3 regions of the Marinobacterium sp. YM272 genome follow, and region 2 is predicted to be linked to each of the others. Evidence: predicted binding sites of a transcription regulator. Region 2 holds the regulator's gene; each other region holds the start of a gene.
What was found. The regulator sigma-54, encoded in region 2, starts transcription at its own class of promoters, with help from an activator protein. The targets are predictions, from matches to a motif close to TGGCACNNNNNTTGCTNT.
Positions count from the first base shown of each region.

Region 1: a site for sigma-54 is predicted at 3,357-3,374, ahead of ACQUQP_RS09150 (HesB/IscA family protein). Genes of this name have one in related genera too.
Region 3: a site for sigma-54 is predicted at 1,846-1,863, ahead of ACQUQP_RS11235 (NifB/NifX family molybdenum-iron cluster-binding protein). Genes of this name have one in related genera too.

Region 1 covers NZ_CP194171.1:2,041,318-2,047,277, forward strand. Annotated here, with positions in the region: gene ACQUQP_RS09110 (NifB/NifX family molybdenum-iron cluster-binding protein) at 1-175, shown strand, start outside; gene ACQUQP_RS09115 (NifX-associated nitrogen fixation protein) at 212-679, shown strand; gene ACQUQP_RS09120 (CCE_0567 family metalloprotein) at 699-905, shown strand; gene fdxB (ferredoxin III, nif-specific) at 919-1,230, shown strand; gene ACQUQP_RS09130 ((2Fe-2S) ferredoxin domain-containing protein) at 1,263-1,586, shown strand; gene ACQUQP_RS09135 (hypothetical protein) at 1,613-1,984, shown strand; gene ACQUQP_RS09140 (Rossmann-like domain-containing protein) at 2,014-2,787, shown strand; gene ACQUQP_RS09145 (hypothetical protein) at 2,784-3,194, shown strand; gene ACQUQP_RS09150 (HesB/IscA family protein) at 3,413-3,733, shown strand; gene nifU (Fe-S cluster assembly protein NifU) at 3,771-4,679, shown strand; gene nifS (cysteine desulfurase NifS) at 4,682-5,890, shown strand.
Region 2 covers NZ_CP194171.1:1,364,937-1,370,896, reverse strand. Annotated here, with positions in the region: gene ACQUQP_RS06345 (KpsF/GutQ family sugar-phosphate isomerase) at 1-717, shown strand, start outside; gene ACQUQP_RS06340 (KdsC family phosphatase) at 717-1,253, shown strand; gene lptC (LPS export ABC transporter periplasmic protein LptC) at 1,255-1,824, shown strand; gene lptA (lipopolysaccharide transport periplasmic protein LptA) at 1,814-2,332, shown strand; gene lptB (LPS export ABC transporter ATP-binding protein) at 2,329-3,054, shown strand; gene ACQUQP_RS06320 (RNA polymerase factor sigma-54) at 3,107-4,615, shown strand; gene hpf (ribosome hibernation promoting factor) at 4,668-4,958, shown strand; gene ACQUQP_RS06310 (PTS sugar transporter subunit IIA) at 4,986-5,453, shown strand; gene rapZ (RNase adapter RapZ) at 5,453-5,960, shown strand, end outside.
Region 3 covers NZ_CP194171.1:2,499,990-2,505,949, forward strand. Annotated here, with positions in the region: gene ACQUQP_RS11225 (uracil-xanthine permease family protein) at 1-885, opposite strand, end outside; gene ACQUQP_RS11230 (DUF5020 family protein) at 947-1,663, opposite strand; gene ACQUQP_RS11235 (NifB/NifX family molybdenum-iron cluster-binding protein) at 2,052-2,399, shown strand; gene ACQUQP_RS11240 (glutathione S-transferase family protein) at 2,399-3,019, shown strand; gene ACQUQP_RS11245 (DUF6156 family protein) at 3,223-3,519, shown strand; gene rmuC (DNA recombination protein RmuC) at 3,603-5,198, shown strand; gene ACQUQP_RS11255 (hypothetical protein) at 5,260-5,772, shown strand; gene ACQUQP_RS11260 (GAK system CofD-like protein) at 5,797-5,960, opposite strand, start outside.

The DNA of each region.
Region 1 (5,960 bases), 680 kb from region 2:
GCAGGGGATACAGCCGGTAAGGGTTACCGATGAAACCTCCATCGAGGAGCTGCTGGCGGCACTGCAGGAGGAGTTGAGAGCGGGGCCGTCTAGCTGGCTGGCGAAGGCGATCCAGCGGCAGAGACTGGGACCGGATGTATTCGATTCGATGGAGGCGGAAGGCTGGGACGAATAACCCCGGCGGACGTTTCGTAAAAACTGGAGAGCGATAATGAGCGACATGTGTGTAGAAGTCGGCGCCGCCGCGCTGCAAAACCCGTTCGTCAAACAGATGGTGGTTCAGTTGCGAGCCATGGACAGCTACGGCACCTACGACACCTGGGGCGATGAAAAAGTGCTGGATCCGATGATCCTGACCAAAGCGCGTCGTCGCGAGATCCCGGTGGTGGGCGATCCCGACGAGGTCGTCGTGTCCCGCGTCAAGGCGTACTACAACGCCATTGCCGTGCGTGTGGAGCAGGAGTGCGGGCTGATGGCGGTGCCGATGATCAACCTGACTCATGAGGGTTTCGGCCGGGCACTGATCATGGTCGGCAAGCTGGTGGTTGTCGATAAGGCGCTGCGTGACGTGCATCGCTTCGGATTCGACTCCGTCGACAAGCTGGATGCCGAGGGCGAAAAGCTGGTTGCCCGCGCACTGGGAACCATCGAGAAGTTCCGCGCCGCCGCTGAAGATTAACGCTGAAGGAGGGGGAGTTATGACAGACGAAGAACTGAAGAAGCTGCAGAAGGAAGCGCGCAAGGCCAAGCGTATCGCCACCGAGTGTGCTTCCGCCGTGCACGACCTGGTCGAGGACAGCCTCTGGACCGACTACCAGACCTTGCCGGACCTGGCACAGAAAACCGTAGATGCCTGCCTGGCCTGGAAATCGGCTCAGGAGAAGCTGGATTCGGTACAGAGCTGAGGAGAATCTTGAGATGTCTGCAGAGCTAATAAAAGGGCGTACCCGCGGCGGTGCCGAGTGGGTGCCCAGTTTTATCACCGACCTGAACCAGCAGACCTGCATCGGCTGTGGCCGCTGCTACAAGGTCTGCCCGCGGGATGTATTCGAACTGGTGGATCGCGGCGAGGCCCTGGCTGACGCCGATGATGATGACTACGACGATTACGATGATGACGACGAGATGAAGGTGATGGCGATCGCCAACGTGGAAGACTGTATCGGTTGCGAATCCTGCTTCCGTGTCTGTCCGAAACAGTGTCATAGCCACGAACCGGCTGCTGCCTAACAGCCCGTTAATCAACCGAAAGGAGCAGAATCATGCCAAGACCTCAGGCTCATGTATTTGTATGTGGTCAACAGCGACCGGAAGGCCATCCGCGCGGCAGCTGCGGTGCGGTGGGTGCCTCGGCGGTTGCTCAGACCTTTTCCGAGGAGATCGCCAAGCGTGGTCTGTTCCAGCAGTTAGCGGTAACGCCGACCGGCTGCCTTGGACCCTGCCATCTCGGCGCCAATGTACTGATTTACCCCGGTGGGCACCTCTACAAGTCGGTGAAAGCGGATGACGTGAACCGGATCATCGACGAGCATCTGCTCGGCGGCGCGCCTGTGACCGAACTGCTGGCGCCGGAGGCGGAGTGGTAATTCCCGCCCGGGAAGGAGCTTGATGCATGGATACTGCTGCCTTGGTTGAAAACTACCGGACGCTGCTGGACGCCGCTTGCGTCGTCGGCCGCGAGCATCTGGAAAAAAGCGGCTTCGATATGGCGATGTTGCCGGGTGTGGATCAGTACAGCTTTGAACAGCGCACCGACCCCTTTACCGGGGAGCCAACGTTGAACGGCCGCTGGGCGCTGAACGGCTCCCAGCGGCGCTCGACGCTGGTCGTTAATGCCGATGGCTCACTGTTGCTGGAGTGCGATCTGTTGTGCGCCCATCCCGCCCATGAGGGGCGCTGGGCGGAGCAGATCAGTATCTGGGGACGGGAGCCTGATCGTCTCAAGGCCGAGGTTGGACTGCTGGCTGAACTTGAAGGCTGTTAACACTCTTCCGCGCTGATAAGGAGTGCCACTTGCCGCAATCGATTTATACCTCGCTAACCCGGGAGGCACAGTCCTGCCCGGGGTTTTCTGCGCCTGTTGAGCGGGTCTGCATCGGTCAGGTTTGGACGCTGGTGCGTGTCAATGGCCATACCGGTTTGTGCATGACGCCCCAAGCGTACAGCCGTACGCTGAGTTGGCCCGGTGATCTCTGCGGCCGCCCTGCCAGCGAATTGATCGCCTGGCTCGACAGTTGGCAGCCGTTTGAAACCACACTTGCCGTTGCCACGCTTAACGCGGTGCTGCGCGGCAGTAGCGATTATGCGCCGATGCTTGCCAACGCTCGTCCGCTTGGGGGCGGAAACCTGGCGGTGTTCAGCGCCATGCGCGAGCGGCTGGGGAAAGGACCGGTGACGGTAATAGGGCGCTATCCCGGCCTTGACGATGTGCTGGAAGGGCTGGATTACCATTGTATCGAGCGTAATCCCGGGGTGAACGATCTACCGGACCAGGCGGCCGAGACGGTGCTGCCGCAGAGCCGCTGGGCCTTTGTGACCGCCAGCGCGCTGGCTAACCGCACCTTACCCCGGCTATTGGCACTTTGTCGTAAGCCGGACACTCTGCTGATGGGCCCCTCTTTGCCCTGGAGCCGACAATGGTTCGATCTGGGGTGTGATTACCTCGCCGGTGTGGAGGTCCTCGACGAGGAGCGCCTCTGGAGTACTGCAATGGAAGGAGGCGGCGTACGTATTTTCCAGGGCTGCGTTGGCTACAGGCTGCTCTCCAGCGAAGGATCACTGCAATGATGCGGGTGATGGTTGTGCACCTGCATGCGGTCAGTGCGCGGCTGCATTTCTGGGTGCAGGATGCTGAGCAGGGTACCTCGGCCTGTTTGCCGCGCCCGCTGTCACCGTTGTCGATCCTGCACACCGACTATCAGCCGCAAATGCCGGTTCCCCTGGCCGTTCAATTGCTGGAGCCCGCGGCGCAAAGGCTTGGTTTGAAAGCGGAGCAGCTCAGTGTGGCGTCGCCGTTGCTTGGTTGGGTTGAAGAGCCCCGCCAGTGGACGCCCGTTGCACTGCTCAGAATTGCCGGTGACGACCTGCCCGCGTTACCGGCTGGACGCTTCATCACCCTCATGGAGCTGCTCCAGGTCCCGGTGACTGAGCGTCTGCTGATGCGTCAGGCGTATGAGGCACTTCTGGGCGATTAACCTGGCCCGCTGCGTTGACTGACGTCATTGCGCTACCCCGATGTAGTAAACACGACACTTGCCGCTTTCCCTGTCTCGCCAATTCCGACAAAAATACACGTAATTAAAGTATGTGTATTTTTATTTTGTTGATAATAAACGGATATTTTTGCGAAAGAGGGCTGGCACCGGGCTTGCAGCGGTCTTTGCAAGCAACTCGATCACGCGAGGAGAAGGCGATGATACAGCTCACAGAAAACGCAATAGGTGCGGTAAGCCGTTTTATTGAATCTGCAGGCAAGCCCATTGCCGGCTTGCGTATCAAGGTTGAAGGCGGTGGTTGTTCCGGGCTCCAGTACGGCATGAAGCTGGAAGAGAGCGCGGCGGATGACGATCAGGTCGTCGAGATGGGCGGGCTCAGGATTCTGGTAGACCCGGCCAGCCAGCCGATGCTCGAAAACGTGACCGTGGACTTTCTCGATGGCCTCGAGGGAAGCGGCTTCAAATTTGAAAACCCGAATGCCACCAACAGCTGCGGCTGCGGTAAATCATTCTCATAAGGCCTAACCGGCAGAAATCGACTGAGGAGTTCAAGCGATGTGGGATTATTCCGAAAAGGTTAAAGAACATTTTTACGATCCAAAGAATGCCGGTGCAGTCGAAGGCGCGAACGGGGTCGGTGATGTGGGCTCGATCAGCTGCGGTGATGCGCTGCGCCTGACCCTGAAGGTGGAACCGGAAACCGAGGTGATACTTGATGCGGGGTTCCAGACCTTCGGTTGTGGTTCCGCGATCGCCTCCTCATCCGCACTGACCGAGATGATCAAGGGGATGACCCTGGACGACGCGCTGAAGATCAGCAACCAGGATATCGCCGACTACCTCGATGGCCTGCCGCCGGAGAAAATGCACTGTTCGGTCATGGGGCGCGAAGCGCTGCAGGCGGCGGTAGCGAACTACCGTGGCGAGGTCTGGGAAGATGATCACGAAGAGGGCGCGCTGGTCTGCAAGTGCTTCGCCATCGATGAAGTGATGATCGAAGAAACCATCCGTGCCAACAGCCTGCACACTGTGGAAGAGGTCACCAACTACACCAAGGCCGGTGGTGGCTGCTCATCCTGCCATGAGGGTATCGAGAATATCCTCACCCGCGTGCTGGCTGAAAACGGTGAAACCTTTGTCGCTGGCGGCGCTGCCGTTGCTGCCAAGCCCGCTGCAGCAGCCAAGGCACCGGAATCACCGAAGATGGGTACCCTGGCCCGTATTCGCAAGATCGAAGCGGTGCTGGACTCAATCCGTCCGGCACTTCAGGCCGATGGCGGTGATGTGGAGCTGATCGATGTGGATGAGAAGAGCATCTACGTGAACCTGACCGGTGCCTGCACCGGCTGCCAGATGGCGGCGATGACCCTCGGCGGTATCCAGCAGCGCCTGATTGAGGAGCTGGGCGAGTTCGTTAAGGTTGTGCCGGTTTCCAAAGAATCACTGGTAAGCATGGGGGCCTGATCATGAGCGATATTTACCTCGACAATAACGCAACCACCATGGTCGACCCGATCGTGTTTGAGGAGATAAAACCTTACTTCTGTGAGCAGTTCGGTAACCCCTCTTCACTGCACAACTTCGGTAACAAGGTGGGCTTCGCGCTGAAAAAGGCACGCAAGCAGGTACAGGATCTGCTCGGCGCCGAGCATGACTCCGAGATCATCTTTACCTCCTGCGGTACCGAGTCGGACTCCACGGCGATTCTGTCTGCACTCAAGGCGCAGCCGGAGCGTAAGGAGATCATCACCACCGTGGTGGAACACCCGGCGGTACTGACCCTGTGTGAGCATCTGGAAACCGAGGGCTACACCGTTCACTGGCTGGAGGTGGATTCAAAGGGCCGCCTCGACCTGGACAAGTACAAGTCCCTGCTCAGCGACAAGGTGGCGATTGTCAGCGTCATGTGGGCCAACAACGAGAGCGGTACCCTGTTCCCGGTTGAAGAGATGGCACAGATGGCGGCTGAAGCCGGCGTCATGTTCCATACCGATGCGGTGCAGGCGGTCGGCAAGGTGCCCATCAACCTGAAAGACAGTGCCATCAGCATGCTGTCCCTGTCGGGCCACAAGCTGCACGCACCCAAGGGCATAGGTGTACTCTATCTGCGTCGTGGCGTGCGCTATCGCCCGCTGCTGCGCGGTGGTCACCAGGAGCGCGGCCGTCGCGCCGGTACCGAGAACGCGGCTGCGATCGTCGGCCTCGGTAAAGCCTGTGAACTGGCCGGCTTGCACATGGAGTTCGAGAACACCCAGGTGAAGGCGATGCGCGACCGCCTGCAGGAAGGGCTGCTGGCCGCTATCCCGAACTGCTTCCCCACCGGCGATCCGGATAACCGTCTGCCGAATACCGCCAGCATCGCATTCGAGTACATCGAGGGTGAAGCGATCCTGCTGCTGCTTAACAAGGTAGGTATCGCCGCATCGTCCGGCTCCGCCTGTACCTCAGGTTCCCTGGAGCCCTCCCACGTGATGCGGGCCATGGGAATCCCGTACACCGCGGCCCACGGCACCGTACGGTTCTCCTTCTCTCGCTACAACACCATGGAAGAGGTGGAGAGGGTGATCAAAGAGGTACCGCCCATCGTCGCCAAGTTGCGCAAGCTGTCACCTTACTGGGGTGACAACGGCCCGGTGGAAAATCCGGACGAGGCATTCGCACCGGTTTACGCTTAACAGCCTCATCTTGGCTGACTGAAACGGAGGCTCTCGGGCCTCCGTTTTTCGTTTCTGTATACCAGCTCCA
Region 2 (5,960 bases):
GGCATGTTCACCCGGGACGATGTGGTGCTGGCACTGTCCAACTCCGGCGAAACCGCCGAGGTGGTGACGATCCTGCCACTGATCAAACGGATGCAGGCGCCGCTGATCAGCATCACTGCCAAACCCGAGTCGACCCTTTCCCAGGCGGCTGATGTAAGTCTGCACATACCGGTTGACCGGGAAGCCTGCCCGCTGGGACTGGCCCCGACCTCCAGCACCACGGCACAGCTGGTGCTGGGCGATGCTCTGGCGATCGCCCTGCTGGAAGCACGCGGATTCAGTGCCGAGGACTTCGCCTTTTCCCATCCCGGCGGGGCTCTGGGTCGCCGCCTGCTGCTGCTGGTCGATGACATCATGCATACCGGCAACGAAGTACCCCACGTCGATGTGGAGACCTCCATCCGCGATGCGCTGCTGGAGGTGACGCAAAAACGCCTGGGCATGACCGCGGTCACGGATACGTCCGGTGCCTTGGTTGGCATCTTCACTGACGGCGACCTGCGTCGTACGCTGGACCAGGAGGTCGACCTCAAGCAGACACCGATCGACCAGGTTATGACCGCCAACTGCACCACCATCAAAGCGGGCATTCTTGCCGCCGAAGCACTGCAGATCATGCAGAGCCGCAAGATCAACGCCCTGATCGTGGTGGATGAAAACGATCGCCCGGTGGGCGCCCTGAACATGCACGATATGCTGAAAGCGGGAGTTATCTGATGCTCGAATCTCTATCCCAGGAACAACTGGCCAAACTCAAAAAAGTCAGGCTGGTGGTATTTGATGTCGACGGCATACTCAACAGCGGTCAGCTCAACTTTCTTGCCGACGGCCGTGAAATTAAGTCGTTCAGTATCCTTGATGGCCTCGGCATCAAGCTGCTGCACAAGGGCGGCATCAAAAGCGCCATTATTACCGGACGCCGCTCACCCCAGGTCGAACTGCGCGCCGAAGCCCTGGGAATCAACTACCTGCGCCAGGGGCGGGAAGACAAGCGCATTGCGCTGGAGGAGCTTTGGCAGGAAACCGGGTTCGATGCAGAATCCACCGCTTATATCGGCGATGACCTGCCCGATCTCGGCGCCATCCGCTGTGCCGGTTTTGGCGCCACGGTACCGAATGGCCACTGGTACGTACGCGAACAGGCCGACTGGGTCAGCACCACGCCCGGGGGCCAGGGTGCAGGACGCGAGATCTGCGAACTGGTTCTCGCCGCCCAGGAGAAACTGATGCCGATCCTTGAGGAGTACCTCTGACGTGCTGACTGCGGGACGAGTGCGGCTGCTTGTTGCCCTGGCGATTCTCACGCCACTGTTGCTCTGGTGGGGTTTTGCCGGCAACAACCTGCCGCAGGAAAAGACGCTGCGCCAGGATACGGATACCAGTATCGACTTCTTCATGCGCGATGCCGAGACCCGCTACTGGGGTGAGGACGGCTCTTTTCAACGCAGCTGGACAACCCCCGAACTGCGCCACTACCCCAGGCTCAACTCCAGCAAGCTACTTGAGCCCAGCACGCTGATGCCGCAGGATAAGGGTGGGGCATACAAAATACGCGCCAACGAAGGCTGGGTGCTGGATGATCAGAGTGAGATTCAGCTTGCAGGCGATGTGGAGGTTAACCATAATCCGCTATCCGGGCCCGGCTCGGTACTGACAACCAGTACGCTCAGCGTTTACCCACCCAGGGATTATGCCGAGACAGACGCCCCCGCCACGTTGATTCGCGAAGACGAGCGCACCGAAACCACCGGTCTCGAGGTGTACTTCGACGAGCGCCGGGTTGAACTGCTTTCTAACGTAAAGGGTAGATACAATGCGCCTTAAACCGACCCTTCCTGCCGCGATCTGCAGCCTGGTATTCTGGCTGTCGGCTCCTGCCATGGCGCTTCCCGAGGATTCATCCCAGCCGATCCAGATCGGCGCCGACAGCGCCAGCATGAACGACAACACCGGCGTGACCGTGTACCGGGGCAACGTGGAAATCGAACAGGGCTCGATGAAAATTCGCGGCGACCAGGTCGAGCTTTACCGCAGCGCGGACGGCGATGTAGACCGTATCGTATCTATTGGTCGACCGGCAGAATTTGAACAAAAACCCAACGCCGATGACCCCGTCACCCATGCCTACGGTTTGCGCATGGAGTACCGGGTAAACCGGCAGGAAATCACGATCACGCAGGAAGCCCGCGTCGAACAGGGAAAAGACACATTTTCCGGCCAGCGCATTGTCTACAACATGGACAAAGCGATAGTTAACGCCTTCAGCAGCGAAAGCGGCGACCAACGGGTCAAAATGGTGATTCAGCCCAAGCAGGCTGGAGACAACCCATGATGCAGCTTGAAGCCCTCCACCTGGCCAAGAGTTACAAAAGCCGCCAGGTCGTGCGTGATGTATCGCTGCAGATCAGCAGCGGCGAGGTCGTTGGCCTTTTGGGCCCCAATGGCGCCGGCAAGACTACCTGTTTTTATATGATCGTCGGTTTGATCAAGGCGGATCACGGCCAGATTCGCATCAACCAGGACGACATTACCCGGCTACCGATGCACGGCCGGGCCCGTTCCGGTATCGGCTACCTGCCGCAGGAAGCGTCCATATTTCGCAAGCTCAGCGTTAAAGACAACCTGCTTGCCATCCTGGAAACACGCAAAGACCTGAGCAAGGCGCAGCGTGAAGCCAAGCTGGAACAGCTGCTCGAAGAGTTTCATATCACCCATCTGACACACAGCATCGGCATGTCGCTGTCAGGCGGTGAACGCCGCCGCGTGGAAATCGCACGCGCCCTGGCAACCGAGCCCCACTTCATCCTGTTGGATGAGCCGTTTGCAGGCGTAGATCCGATCTCCGTCGGGGATATCAAGCAGACGGTAAGACACCTGCAGGACAGGGGCATCGGCGTGCTGATCACAGATCACAACGTACGTGAGACGCTCGATATCTGTCAGCGCGCCTATATTGTAAGTGACGGCGGGATCCTGGCGCAGGGCAACCCGGAACAGATCCTGGCAAACCAGCAGGTACGTCAGGCTTACCTTGGCGAGCAGTTCAGGCTCTAGCAGCCTGGGGCGCCACTAACACCGACCCAGTAATGGTTTATCGCGTAGTAGTATGAAGCAATCCTTACAGCTCAAAATCGGTCAGCAACTCACCATGACGCCACAGCTGCAGCAGGCGATCCGTCTGCTTCAGCTATCGACGCTGGATCTGCAGCAGGAGATCCAGCAGGCGCTGGAGAGCAACCCGCTGCTCGAGGTCAGCGAAGAGGATAACGAACTGCCGGGCAGCGACGACGGCAATGAGAGCGATAACACCCAGGAAAAACCTGAAGCCGCCGAAAGTGGCGAATCCGAGCGCGAAGAAAGCTACGAAGATACCCCGGAAGACAGCTGGAGCGAGGATATCCCGACCGAGCTGACCACTGACAGTTCCTGGGATGACACTTACCAGACGACCCCGGCCGCCTCCGCTCCCGCGCGCGATGATGACTGGGAACCGGGCGATAACGACACCCGCGACGAGACCCTGCAGGACCACCTGATCTGGCAGCTCAACCTGACACCGATGAGCGATAACGACCGTCTGGTGGCTGAAGCGATCATCGACGGTATCGAGCCGGATGGTTATCTCACCCTGTCAGTGGAAGAGCTGATCGAGCAGTTCACCCGCCAGTACCCGGAAGACTTCATCGAGACCGAGCAGGACGAGATCGAAGCAGTCCTGCACCGTGTCCAGCAGTTCGACCCGCCCGGCGTTGCAGCCCGCGACCTGAGCGAGTGCCTGGCGATCCAGCTGCGCCAGCTGGACCCCGACACCCCGTACCTGCAGGACGCACTCAGGCTGGTCAGCGAGCACCTGCAACTGCTCGGCAACCACGACTACAAAACCCTGCTGCGGCGTATGCGGGTGAAGGAAGAGCAACTGCAGGAGATCATCCGCCTGATCCAGTCGCTGAACCCGAAACCCGGCGCGATGATCAATCCGAGCCAGTCGGAATATGTCATCCCCGACGTGGTGGTCACCAAAATCAAGGGTGAGTGGGCGGTCAACCTCAACCCCGAGGCCGCGCCGAAACTGCGGATCAACGCCCAGTATGCTGACCTGATCCGACGCGCCGACAACAGCGCCGACAACAATTTCCTCAAGAACCATCTGCAGGAGGCGCGCTGGTTCCTTAAGAGCCTGCTGAGCCGCAACGACACCCTGCTGAAGGTGGCCACAGAGATCGTTGAACGCCAGTCCGATTTTCTTGAACAGGGCGAAGAGGCGATGAAACCGATGGTGCTGCATGACATCGCCGAAGCGGTGGGCATGCATGAATCGACCATCTCGCGCGTCACCACACAAAAGTACATGCACACGCCGCGCGGCATCTTTGAGCTGAAGTATTTCTTCTCCAGCCATGTCAGCACTTCGGACGGCGGCGCAGCCTCCTCCACCGCCATCCGCGCGCTGATCAAAAAGCTGGTGTCAGCGGAAAATCCGGGCAAACCGCTCAGCGATAACAAGATCGCTCAACTGCTGGACGAACAGGGAATCAACGTCGCCAGACGCACGATTGCAAAATATCGTGAAGCGATGGCAATTCCGCCTTCTAATGAGCGGAAGCGTCTGGTTTAATTGAAGTGGAAAGCACGATAAAAAAGCGTGCATTGTGACTAGGAGAAAACGTATGCAGATCAACATCACTGGCCATCATGTCGAACTGACCGATGCCCTTAACGACTATGTTCGTACCAAGTTTGACAAACTGGAGCGCCATTTCGATAACATCACCAACACCCAGGTGACTCTGAGCGTTGAGAAGCAGCGTCAACAGGCCGAAGCCGATCTTCACCTGGCCGGCGGCCAGATTTTCGCGACGCACGAACACGATGATATGTATGCAGCCATCGACGGACTGGTGGATAAACTTGATCGCCAGATCATCAAGCACAAGGAAAAGATGAAGGCGCACAAATAAACGAAAACCGGACGCTCCTGTCAGATAATGAACTTAACTGAACTGCTGAACGAATCGCGCACTCTCTGTCACGCCGATGTCGTCAGCAAAAAAAGAGCCCTCGAACTGGCCAGCGATACTCTCGCTGGCCAGTCTGGTAATCCCCCCTCGGAAGAGATCTTTGCCGGTCTGTTGAACCGGGAACGCCTTGGCAGTACCGGTATCGGTGATGGCGTTGCGATCCCCCATTGCCGGTTGCCCGCCTGCGAAAGCGCGGTGGCACTGGTGATGACACTGGCGACGCCGATAGACTTTGACGCTATCGACAACCAGCCCGTGGACCTGCTCTGCTTCCTGCTGGTGCCCGAAGACGGCGCAGAGGAGCATCTGCAGACACTGGCGGGACTGGCCGAGCTGTTCAGCCAGCGCGACGCCAGGGAAAAGCTGCGCGGCTGTGAGACCTCCGCCGAGCTTTACTCCACCTTCATAACGCAGATGGAGAAACTGGGGGCTTAATGAAGCTTGTCGTGATCAGCGGTCGCTCCGGCTCAGGCAAAAGCACAGCCTTGCAGGCGCTCGAAGACGTTGATTTCTACTGCATCGACAACCTGCCAGCCCGTCTTCTGCCTGACCTGATCGACCAGATGCTCGGCGACCCGGAACACCCGGGACGCCTGGCCGTCAGCATCGACGCCCGCAACCTGATCAGCAACCTGCACGCCTTCCCAGAGATTATCGGCGAACTGGCAAAACGGGATGATCTCAGCTGCGAAATACTCTACCTCGATGCCGCCGAGCCCACGCTGATCAAGCGATACAGCGCCACCCGGCGCAAACACCCGCTATCCACCAACCAGGCGGGTCTTCAGGAGGCGATAAGTTACGAGCGGGAGCTGCTAGAGCCGATCGCCAGCCTGGCCGATATTCGCGTCGACACCACCCGGCTGACCCTCTACGAGCTGCGCGACACCATCAAGCTGCGCATCGCCCAGAGAAGCGAGCAGAGCCTTTCGGTTCAGTTCG
Region 3 (5,960 bases), 1.1 Mb from region 2:
AAGGACGCCGCCGCGAATGCGGGAAATGTACACCGGGCCTTTTAACGGCTGTTTGGAAACCATGGAGTTGGCTGTCAGGTCGCCGGTGGACTCGATGGCGGTAATCAGATAGATCAGTGCAATCGGTATGAACGCACCAAAATCAAAGTCGAAGCCGTACTTGAACGGCACCGGGATGCTGAACAGTGGGGCGTTGATGTTATCGAAGCTGACCTTTCCCATGAAGAAGGCGGCGATATAGCCAATCACCAGGCCAATGATGATGGACGATAGCCGGATCCAGGAGTTGCTGGAGCGGTTCAGGATAATGATCAGCGCCAATACGCCGCCGCCAAGCGCCAGGTTGGCGCCGCTGCCGAAATCCTCGGCGTTGAAGCCACCAGCAAGATCGGTCATGCCGACCTTGATCAGGCTGATCCCGATAATGGTGATGACAATGCCGGTTACCAGCGGGGTGATGACGCGCTGTAGTTTATGGATAAACTGGCTGAGTACGATCTCGATAAAGGCACCGAAAAAACAGACGCCATAGATCATCGCCAGTATCTCTTCGGGGCCGCCGCCCTTGGCCTTGGCGATAAAACCAGCCGCCAGCACAGAGCTTAGAAACGCAAAACTGGTACCCTGAACGCAGATCATCCCGGCGCCGAGGCCGAAGGGGCGACGTGCCTGAATAAACGTACCTACCCCGGATACGACCAGCGCCATGCTGATCAGATAGGGGACCTCGGCGCCTAGTCCGAGAACGCCGCCGATAATCAGCGTGGGTGTAATGATACCGACGAAACTGGCCAGTACATGCTGAAGGGCTGCGAAAACAGACTCCAGCGGAGCTGGTCTGGCGTCGAGCGGGTATAGCAGTTCGCTATCCTGCGATTGAGCCATGGGAGAACCTCCTCTTCAGGGTGCCCCTGCAGGCACCCTGAATTTGCTTAACTAGCCGTTATCAGTAGTGCCACTTGAGCAGAAACGCCGGGTTACGTTCGTCGGCATCCTTGATACCGAACTTGTTGTTCCAGTAAGCGTACTCCATCCCTACATAAAGTGGGGATTTCATGCCGAAATGCTTGCCCAGGTTCCACTTCAGCTGAGAGGTCCAGTTCATTTCAGACGCGTTGGTGTCGGAAGCTGATGACCAGTCGAGGAAGCCGTCATACAGGAAGTCGGCTTTGCCCATTGAGAACGGCAGGCCCCAGGTCAGCGTCAGCTGCTCGTCGTTATCGTTAAGGTCGTTATTGGCTTTGTAGATGTTTGCGTTGAAGTAGTTGAAGCCGGGAATATCGAAGGAGAAGCCAACACCATAGAGCAGGTTGTCGAAGTTTTCCCCGGATTCCCAGGTGGAAGCGATCAGTACATCCTTGACGGGACCGAAAGAAAGGTCAGAACCGGTGACCCCGCCCAGGCTCAGGCGCGGAGAGAACTCCATATAGTTCTCGGTGGTGCCGTCGTCCCATTTCAGGCGGTCCATGAAGAAGAAGGTGTCGCCCCAGGAATGACCACTGGCGTGTTCGACGGTAATAACCTGACGGTCTTCGTCACCCACTTCGTATTCGCTACCGTTCAGATAGCTAAGGCTGAAGTTCTGCCAGATCAGTTCAGCAGAGGCGTTGGAGGCTGAGGCAAGTCCGATAGCGAGGGCAGCGGCAGCGTGTATAGGTTTCATTAAGTCGAGTTCCTGCATTGGTTGTTTACAGATAGAAATAAACTGACCGGATAGTCAGATTGGCTGCGCATACCCAAAGCAAAAAGCTGACCAAGTGGTCATATAAAAATAAAATATTTATTTAAAGTAAATAAACCAAATGGTTAGTGGAACTATTTAATGTATCTAATAATGCTTTATCTTGGCTTGATGTGTGCTCTTTTTGTGCCGGGCCATGCGCCTCGCACGTTTGTGAGCATGTCTGGCTAACGGGGTGAGTTGGTTGGGTATTAAAAATACATAATACGTATGTAATTTTTTATCTGTTTTTACGGCCGCTCCCATTCCCGGGCTGGCTGGAGTGCTTTTCGCATAGGGCTCTCAAAGTATTGTTTTGGGAGATTCGGTTATGTCGTATCGGGTGGCGGTCGCATCGAAGCAGGGTGTGGCGGTTGATGAACACTTTGGTCATGCCAAACACTTCAGTATCTACAGCGTTAGTGAGGCAGGTTGCTCACTGATTGAAAAGCGCGAAGTGGATCATTACTGCCTTGGTGGTCAGGGTGATCGATCCGCTTTGGAGAAGATCCTCGATACCATCGATGACTGCGATGCCGTTCTGGTGGCCCGTGTTGGTGATGGTCCGGCAGACAAACTGCGTAGGCGCGGTGTTGAGCCGGTAGCGGATTACCCCTGGGAGGCGGTGGAGCCTGCGCTGACAGCCTGGTTTGCTTCTGTTGTAGAGGGCGCTGCCTGATGTTGACCTTCTATATGACGCCCGGCTCCTGTACGACCGGTATCCATATCCTGCTGGAAGAGTGTGAGGCGCTGTTCTCGGTTGAGCTGGTTAATCTGATGGTTGGCGATCAGCGTTCAGAGGCTTTTCTCGCATTGAATCCCAAGGGCTCCATACCGATGCTCAGACTGGAGGGCGGAGAGGTGCTCACCGAGTTTGAGGCGATCGCCTGCTGGCTGGCCTGGAGTAACCCGAAAGCGAAGTTGATACCGGAAGAGCCTCTGGCAGCGGCCAGGGCGATCGAGCTGATGGCCTACGCGGTGGGTACGCTTCACATGCAGGCGTTTGCCCGCATCTTCACGCCTGAAAAGTTTGCGCAGCGCAATGAGGATCTGGAGAGCATCAAAGCAGACGGGCGTCGGCGGGTGACCGAGGCCTTCGCTATTGTCGAATCACGCCTGCCCGATGAGCGTTATGCCTGCGGTGAGTTTTCAGTCGCCGATGTCGCGCTTTTTTATGTGGAGTTCTGGGCCGATCGGTCCGATATAGCCCTGCCACCGCGACTGCGTGCTCATTTTGAGCTGATGCTCAGCCGTCCGTGTGTACGCCAGGTGCTGATGGAAGAGGGGTATCGCGTGTAGCAGGTTTGCCTGACGGGTGGGGCGGTCTGGCTTTTGCAGCAGCAGGATGTCACTGGGCCTCGTTATTCGCCTGCAAGGCATATCGGACCCTATCCATTGCGGATAGTGTTCCGGATCTTGTCTGCCAATCAACAACTTATGTTGGAGTTCCTACATAACGGGGCCCGGTGTCGCTTTCTGTCATTGCATAAGAGCCCGTCGTTATGAGTCAGTCCGAACAGTACGATAAATACTTTCTTACCTATAGCGGAATCGCCCTGCCGTTGCAGCTGGTTAATCCGCTGGCCAGAACCGAAACGGAAAACCGCAACACCTTCTTTGGCGTTCAGCTTGATGAGAACGGACGCTTTAAGCTGGTCCACAAGCTGGTTTACGGCGAGGTCGAATTTGAGCACCGCTACGGTTATCACAGCAACGGCGCGCTGAGCTGGGCCGAAATCAGCGATGAGGATGACGAGGTGCAGCGATTGGAGTTCAACGAGTCAGGGCAACGGGTTTAGGTGTCGAGTTTTACCAGGTAGTGTCGTGCTGGCGCCAACTGCTCTATGATTTGCGCCTGTTTCACCTGCCAGGGATGTGATTGATGCCAAACGAACTTGTTCTTCCTGCCGCCGTTGCGCTTTCAGCTGTTGTTGCCTTTGTGCTGGCCTGGCTTCTTTCCAGTAATCGGGCGCATAAACACCTGCAGGCAGAAGTGTTGCGTGCAGAGAAGGCGGAGGCGGAAGTGCAGCGGCTGCAGGATATGCTCGATATGCAGCGCGATGAATATGAGTCGACCCGTGCTCGCCTGGCACAGCTTGAGGTGGAAAACGGCCGTATCGAAACCCGGCTTGATCACTACATGCAGCAGTTTCAGGCTGCAGAAGGGCAGCGTGACCAGGCGCGGCAGCTGCTGGAGCAGCGCGCCACGGAGCTGCGTCAGTGCCAGGCGGAGCTGGCTGCAGCCGTTGAGCGCCGGGATCAGCTCGCCGAGCGGCTGGATGAGCGTCAGCAGCGCCTGCTGCGTACCGAAGAGCAGTTGGAGCGGATTCGCGCAGCACATGGCGAACTGGAGTCTGACCATGCCGAGCTGCGCACGACGCTGACGCAGAAGCAGGAGCATTTCGAGGAGCAACTGAAGCAGCTGGAGCGCAGTCGCGAAATGCTGAAAAAAGAGTTCGAGGTGCTCGCCAGCGAAATTTTCGAGCGCAAAGGCAAGGCGTTTACCGAGCTTAACCAGACCAGTCTGAGCGCACTTTTGAACCCGATTCACAATGAGATGAAGGGGTTCAAGGAGAAGGTGGAGCGTATCCATGAGCAGGAAACTGCGCAAAGGATCCAGCTCAAAGCGGAACTTGAGAACCTCCAGAAACTGAACCGGGATATCACCGACCAGGCCCACAGACTGACCACTGCGCTTCAGGGTCAGAAAAAGATGCAGGGCAACTGGGGTGAGTTGATGCTCGAAAACGTGCTGGAAAAATCGGGCCTGAGACTGGGCGAGGATTACCAGCGCGAAGTCAGTATCAATACCGAAGAGGGGCGCTTGCGTCCCGATGCGGTGGTTTACCTGCCGCAGCAGAAGCATCTGATCATCGATGCGAAAACCTCGTTGATGGCTTACACCCGCTACGTAAACTCGGAGGATGAGACCGAACGTCTCACGGCGCTGGCGGAGCACACCCGGGCGGTGAGTGATCGTATCAATGAGCTGGCCGACAAGGATTATTACCGCTTGCCGGGGCTTAACTCGCCGGAGATCGTGATCATGTTTATTCCGATCGAGTCCGCCTACGTCGAAGCGCTCAAATACGACGATACGCTGTATCAGCGCGCCATCGAGCGCAATGTGCTGGTCGCTACCCCCACCACGCTGCTGACCAGTCTCAATATCGTGCGCCAGCTCTGGCGTTTCGAGGATCAGAGCAAACACACCGCCGAGCTGGCCGACCGTGCCGACAAGTTCTACCGCAAGCTCAACGCCTTTCTTAACAGCATGCTGGACGTGGGCAGGAAGCTCGATCAGGCGAAAGGAAGTTACGACAAGGCGCTGGGCCAGCTCACCGATGGGCGTGGCAACCTGATCAAGCAGGCCTCGGAGTTCAAGGATCTGGGGGTTGCCGTGCAGAAAGAGCTGCCGCCGGAGCTGGTGGAGCGAGCTCATCTTGAGCTGGAGCGGCCATCCTCAGAATCGGAGTAAACCCGATAAGCGATGCGTCAACACATGGACCCTTACCGACTGAGCGCGTATTCTCGATAACATGATCAATATCGCTTCCTTCACTTTTCAGTTCGACCCGGTGGAAGATCGTATCCGCCTGGTCGGTAACCTGGATAACGGGCAACAGCGGGTGGATTTTTGGGTCACCCGTCGGCTGGCGTTGCGAATTCTTGGTGCCAGCGATCAGCTCGTTCAGCAGACCTCCAAGCTGGTCAGCGAGAGTCCGCCGGAGTTTCGCGATGCCACCGCCCAGTTCGAGCACGAGCAGGCGCGCGAGCGCATGGATGTCTCCAATCAGCCGATACCGGCACCGTCAGGGCAGGATGAGCCTTTGCTGCTGCATCGGATCGATATCAGTCACCGCAGTGGGCGTTATCAGCTCAAGCTGTTCAGTCAGGATGATCCGGATGAGATTGCTGCGGTGGGTGTGCTGACCTACGACGAGCTGCACCAGATTTTGCATCTGTTGCATATGGGCTGCGACAAGCTTGAGTGGGATGCGCCGCCGCTGTTTACCGCGTTCAGCGGCGAACCCTCACCGACGCTTCAGTAACCACAGGCTCGCTGGCAGAGGCTGCTAGCTTAGCGACAGCAGCACCTCTACCAGACGTTCGCTGTCATAGTAGCCTTTCTTGCCTTCATCGATCAGCGGCAGGTCGATCACCTGTATCCCCAGTTTGTCGAGTTTCTTCTCGGGGATCCCACCCGGATACTCGCCGTGACGGCGGTCCACGACAATAA